Regions from separate parts of the Acinetobacter sp. 25-47-130 genome, predicted to be linked through region 1. Evidence: predicted binding sites of a transcription regulator. Region 1 holds the regulator's gene; the other holds the start of a gene.
The links. The regulator PhoB, encoded in region 1, activates phosphate uptake and scavenging genes when phosphate is short. The targets are predictions, from matches to a motif close to TGTCATNAANCTGTCATAA.
Positions count from the first base shown of each region.

Region 1 (3,435 bases):
CACCCCAGCATTGTTGAAAATCATGTTCACTGAACCATGATTCTGTACAGTTTCAGCCGCCCATGCTTTAACTTCGTCACGATTCGCAACATCTACTTTCTTGGTTGTGACTCGTACATTTGCATTCTTCGTCAGTTCAACTGTTTCTGCTAAGCCCTTTTCATTTACGTCACTTAAAGACAAATGACAACCTTGCTTGGCCAGTAACACCGCAAGTTGTTGACCAATACCAGAACCTGCACCTGTGATTGCAGCCACTTTGTTTTTAAAATTTTTCATTGTGAATCCTTTTTTTGATTTTTATGCACCACAGCGTTGATCTGGGTCATTCATGTTCACTATAATTTTGACAATTATTATTGTCAATGTAACTATCGACCATTTTTATTGTTACTATAGGCCAATTTAGTATCTTTAGCTGCTCAGTACTCTATACTGACCGCAGCATAACACTTTTATAAAAAGACTCGAATTGCTATGAACCCAGAGAACCTCACTCCATCAGAACACGAGCAAGCGATTGAAAAGCCTCCCGCAAAAGAACGTCAATTTAAAGGGATGTCCTTAACTGAACGCAAACAAGCACGCCGTGAGAAACTTATTGAAGCGGGTATTGAAGCATATGGAACTCATGGTTTTTTCTCAGTAACCGTTAAAGATATTTGCACACAAGCGAAATTAACTGAACGTTACTTTTATGAATCTTTTAAGAAAAGTGAAAACTTATTCCAAACGATCTTTTTAGAACTGATTGAGAAGCTTCAACAAACATTAATGCAAGCTATTATGAAAGCCTCTCCTGAGCCTCTAAACATGATTGATGCAGGTCTAAATGCGTTCTTTAGTTTTTTAGAAGATGATCCGCGTACCGCTCGGATTATTTATATTGATGCAATGCTCGTCCAAGAACTTCATAATCATGCAACCATTCAAGAAACAATGGGCCGTTTCGACCGAATGATTCATGCCTTTGTCACATTAATGATGCCACATACCCATCTCACTGAAAAAGAGATCTCCTTGATTGCAACTGGTCTAAATGGCTATGTCACTCAAGTTGCTGTTCGCTGGGTAGTAGGTGGTTTTAAACTTCCACGTGCTGAGGTCGTTCAGGCATGTAAAACCGTTTTTCTCGCCCTATTGAATGATCTAATGAAAAAGTAGCATCAAATTAAGATGAAGAAATTGTGACAAATCGTAAGTAAATTTAAGATATTGATTTAATTTCAGATTAATAAATATCAATGAGACAAAATATCAGCCTAATTGTCACAAAACATTGCTATATTTAACTTCGATTTCCATCTTGCAATGATACTGTCATAATTAATCTTTGTAATAAGCCTGTCATAAATATAAAACGGTTCACCGTTCATCATAGGATATTGCGTTGTGAAAGATGACTACATTTTAATTGTCGACGACGAGCTCCCAATTCGGGAAATGATCCATACTTCTTTAGATATGGCAGGCTTTCAATGCTTGGAAGCAGAAGATGCGAAACAAGCACATCAAATGATTGTTGATCAACGTCCAGCGCTTATCCTACTCGACTGGATGTTACCGGGTGGCGTGAGTGGCGTAGATTTGTGTCGTCGCCTTAAGCGTGATGAAACACTTTCAGAAATTCCAGTCATTATGTTGACTGCGCGTGGCGAAGAAGACCATAAAGTTCAAGGTCTTGATGCTGGAGCAGATGACTATATGACAAAACCATTTTCAACACGTGAGTTGGTATCCCGTATTAAAGCGGTGTTAAGACGTGCAAATGCGTTAAATGGCGAAAAAACCATTGATGCAAATGGCTTAATTCTTGACCCAGTAAGCCAACGTGTCAGCTATAATCAAAATATTCTTGATATGGGGCCAACAGAATATCGTCTATTGGCATTCTTTATGACTCATCCAGAACGTGCCTATACCCGTGCTCAATTACTTGATCAGGTATGGGGTGGAAATGTGTATATTGAAGACAGAACCATCGACGTCCATATCCGTCGCTTACGTAAGGTGCTCGAACCTTATGGTGCAGACCGTTATGTTCAAACTGTGCGTGGTACTGGCTATCGTTTTTCAACACGAGCTGATGTTGCTTTAGGTTAATTTAGATTTTATGTACGAACCCTACCCCGTCCCAGAATTGGCACGTGAACATCAAAAGTTTCTATATAGCAGTTTATGGACTTTTGCCAAGCAAGACTTACGTTTACTGGTATTTCTACTGATTATTGCGGGCTGTATCGGGTTAGGGATTGGCTATCTTTGGATATGCTTAGGCATTGCCTGTCTCATATTTTTTGGTATCCAATTACGCTCATTATATTTAGTCAATGATTGGATTTCGAATCGTCCTTACGATGTACCACCAAATTTAAATGGAATCTGGGGGGCATTACTGTTCAATGTATATCGGGCTCAACGCCAAGAACGTATTGTTCAGTCTGAAATGGTTGGACTGATCGATCGAACTCAATCTTCTCTCGTGGCTTTATCAGAAGCGATTATTCTTACGGATGATTCCCATCAAATCGAATGGTGGAATCCTGCTGCGGAAAAATTATTTGGCATTCAAGCTGTTGATCGTGGCCGCAACCTGCTCACGATTATTCGCCAGCCAGATTTTATTGAATATTTTCATAATACCCATCAAGCACCAGATGGTGTAAAAATTAAATTGGTGAACCATGATAATAAGTACGCGCAAATCAAACTGACTCGCTTTGGCAATGAAAGTCGCCTCTTAGTTGCGCACGACATTACGCGTATGAAAAATCTCGAGCAAATGCGTTCAGATTTTGTTGACAATATTTCACATGAATTAAGAACACCACTCACAGTGTTAAGTGGGTATATCGAAACATTCACAGATCAAGAAGATATCAATCCGCGTTGGAAACGTGCCTTTGAACAAATGCAATCGCAAACTAAACGCATGAATGCATTGGTCAATGATCTTTTGCTTTTGTCTCGTTTAGAAAATGAAAAACAAATTGCGAAAAATCAAATTATCGAAATGCCAAGTTTAATGAACCATCTGTTTGATGATGCGCAAGCTTACAATATTGATTATGGTCATACACTTAACCTTGATATAGACAGCCACTGTGACTTAATTGGTTCAGATATGGAATTGGCGAGTGCATTTAGCAACTTAATTACCAATGCCATAAAGTACACCCCGAAAGGTGGCACCATCACCATCGGCTGGCATGATGATGGAGAACGTGGCTATTTTTCTGTTCAGGATACTGGTATTGGAATTGATCCAAAACACTTACCGCGTTTAACTGAGCGTTTTTATCGTGTGGATAGTGCACGCAGTCGTCAAACAGGTGGTACTGGTTTAGGCCTTGCCATCGTTAAGCACGTACTTATGCAACATGGCGCACATATTGAAATCGAGTCGAAAGAAAACGAAGGCTCTACATTTATTGC
Region 1 covers NZ_JBWYII010000002.1:341,448-344,882, forward strand. The annotation lists gene AC1M83_RS05350 (SDR family NAD(P)-dependent oxidoreductase) at 1-279, opposite strand, end outside; gene AC1M83_RS05355 (TetR/AcrR family transcriptional regulator) at 478-1,164, shown strand; gene phoB (phosphate regulon transcriptional regulator PhoB) at 1,393-2,103, shown strand; gene phoR (phosphate regulon sensor histidine kinase PhoR) at 2,114-3,435, shown strand, end outside.

Region 2 (3,435 bases), on a different contig from region 1:
CGCCCACTGACGTCTACGCTGTACCACAGGAAGTTATTCAAGGTGGATTAGATAAGTTTAAATCACGCTCTAAACTTGAAAATATTCTGTCCAAGAGTATTTCGACTGTCTCTCGTGATTATTTTTTCAAACAAAATGAAGAACGCTTATTCCAATGTCATGATAAACAGTATGGGATCTGCGACTGTCTTGTGGTTGAACAAGGTCCAAATTATGCGTTGGCGAAAAGGATTCAACAATGGCGCGCTACGTTAGCACGGTCACAAGGTCAACGTGTCAGCATTAATATTGCTCCATCGACCACTACACATTCGGTAACCAAAAACCCATTATTAAAAGCTGCTTTCAATGGTGCCAATTTGTTTGATGTTGAAGCATTTGAACCCGCGACGACCAATGCGATTATGGCTGCGTTGTGGATTCATGATTTGAGAAACCCACAGTCGGTTGCCAATCCTGACATCGCCCTCAATCATCCATTAGACTTAATCATGCATGGTGCTAATCATGGTGGATTATGGCGTGTAGCATATCTCGCACGCACCGCCCTACCATTTGCCGCATTATATGGTTTTGCTGAGGAAAAACTCCCCTTGAAAAAACTTTGGTCTAAATTCCAAAAATAAGCGTCATAAACAATTGATCATAAAAAAAGCGCTGATTGTTCAGCGCTTTTTTAGTCTTTAAGTATTGAATTCAATCAGGTGAACTGAAGGAACAACCAGAATAAACCACCTGACAAACAAATTGTTGCTGGCAGTGTGAAAATCCACGCTGATAAGATTGTGCGAACCATTTGGAAGTTTAAGCCCGACTTATTCGCAACCATCGTACCTGCTACAGCAGAGTTTAAAACGTGTGTTGTTGACACTGGCATACCAAAGCCATCAGCAGCAGCAATCGTTGACATTGCAACTAACTCTGCAGACATCCCCTGACCATAAGTCATGTGTTGTTTACCAATACGCTCACCAACGGTAACAACAATACGTTTCCAGCCTACCATCGTCCCTAGACCTAATGCTAATGCAGTCGCAACTTTCACCCATGTTGGAATGTATTGCAGGAATGAATCTAAGTTATCACGGTAGTTGTCTACTGTTTTTTCTTGCGCTTCAGTCATGGCAGGTAAAGCTTCTGCTTTATCTAAACGCTTGAATGCAGTCGTGCTGAGGTACATATCATTACGGAATTCAGCCACTTGATCTTCAGGAACATCTTTAATGGATGTGTAGCTTCCTACTTTTTCACCTAAATGATCCGTCAAGCTTGCCAAAGCTGGCACAACTTCAGGTGTGATTTCTTTGGTTTGGATATATGACGTGATAATTTCACGCGCTTTTTCATCTGGAATATCTTGGTGATTTGGATAAATCAAATCAGCAGTTTGAGCAGATAACTGACCAAACGTTTGGATATGTTGTTGATCTAGACTCTTGTTTAAAGAGTATGCCAATGGCACGATCCCGATCAGAATCAACATAATCAGACCCATACCTTTTTGACCATCATTTGAGCCGTGTGCAAAACTTACACCGGTACACGTGAAAATCAAAATGGCACGAATAAGTGGCGGCGGCGGTTTATTCCCTTCTGGTGGTTGGAATAATTCCACTTGTTTCTTAAAGATTTTTTTAACCAATAAGAACAATACAGCCGCAAATGCAAAACCGATTAATGGTGAGAATAAAAGTGCTTTACCCACTTTCATCACCTGTTCCATGTCTACACCTGACGCACCATTACCTGCGTTTAAGATGTAGTTCATGATGCCCACACCTAAAATTGAACCGATCAGTGTATGAGAGCTAGAAGCAGGGATACCGAGGAACCAAGTTCCTAAGTTCCATACGATTGCGGCAATCAACATGGCAAAGACCATGGCAAAACCAGCACCTGAACCGACGTTCATAATCAATTCAACAGGCAATAGCGCGATAATACCGTAGGCAACTGCACCACTTGCGACCATTACGCCAAGGAAGTTACAGAAGCCTGCCCACATTACAGCGACAGGTGCAGATAAAGCGTTGGTATAAATAACTGTTGCCACAGCATTGGCCGTGTCATGGAAACCGTTAACGAACTCGAAACCCAATGCGATAAACAATGCCGTGGCCAACATGATCACAGCATAAAGATTTAAAGCAGGCACATGAGATAAATCAGCAGCCAACTGAAAACCAATGTAAATCAAGGTTGAAACAATCAGTGTAAGGAACACTGGCATAAAGAATTTCGGCGTTGGCACGTGAACATTCGTCGACTGCATAGGCGTTGACGATTGTGCTGAATCTGAAACTGGAGTTTGATTAGAATTCATGCAAGCAGAGAAAGAGGATAAATATCCCCTCTATTGTTCAATTTAATTATTACAATTATATGACAAAGAGCTGTCATATAAGTCATCCAAACGACACTTATTTAAGAAAATTAAACTTTAAAAACAACCAATATTCAAAATTTAACAATAATAATCAGATAGTTAATACAAAACCCTCATCTTTAATCTTTATTTCAATCGGTAATTAAATAGATGAAATAAAGATGACATCACTGTCACATTTGTTACAACGGCAGTTATTATTACATTAGATTATGACAACATGATGAAATATAGACAGTTTCAGTTTTGATAGATTGATCATCGTAGTTGATGGATGAAATTCATCCTTAATTTTTTGGGAATAGGTTCATAAATTTTTATTTATCAGAAAAGTGGACGTAACTCTGCTAAAATATTGCACCATTATTTGTGCAGATTTTTGTGAGAGTCATTTGATGTCTACCCTCGCCACCTTAAAAGCGCTTCTTGCCAAACGTATCCTGATTATTGATGGTGCAATGGGTACCATGATCCAACGCCACAAATTGGAAGAAGCTGATTACCGTGGTGAACGTTTTGAGGATTGGGCCTACGACCTTAAGGGTAATAACGACTTATTGGTTCTAACTCAGCCACAGATTATTCAAGGCATTCATGAAGCTTATCTTGAAGCTGGTGCAGATATTATTGAAACTAACTCGTTCAATGGAACACGTGTTTCAATGTCTGACTACCATATGGAAGATTTGGTTCCTGAGATTAACCGTGAAGCAGCTCGAATTGCCAAAGAAGCATGTAAAAAATACTCAACACCTGAAAAGCCACGTTTTGTCGCGGGCGTATTAGGACCAACGTCACGTACCACTTCAATTTCACCAAATGTAAATGATCCGGCATTCCGTAACATCACCTTTGATGAGTTAAAAGTTAACTATATAGAAGCGACTCAAGCATTAATTGAAGGTGGTGCAGACATCATCTTGATTGAAACGGTCTTCGATACCCTAAATGCCAAAGCTGCCATCTTTGCAGTGAAAGAAGTGTTTAAAGAAATTGGTTACGAACTGCCAATTATGATTTCGGGCACCATTACCGATGCATCTGGGCGT
Region 2 covers NZ_JBWYII010000008.1:37,217-40,651, reverse strand. The annotation lists gene AC1M83_RS10295 (hypothetical protein) at 1-626, shown strand, start outside; gene AC1M83_RS10290 (inorganic phosphate transporter) at 701-2,323, opposite strand; gene metH (methionine synthase) at 2,782-3,435, shown strand, end outside.
Region 2: the regulator PhoB is predicted to act here: its motif matches at 2,597-2,615, upstream of AC1M83_RS10290 (inorganic phosphate transporter).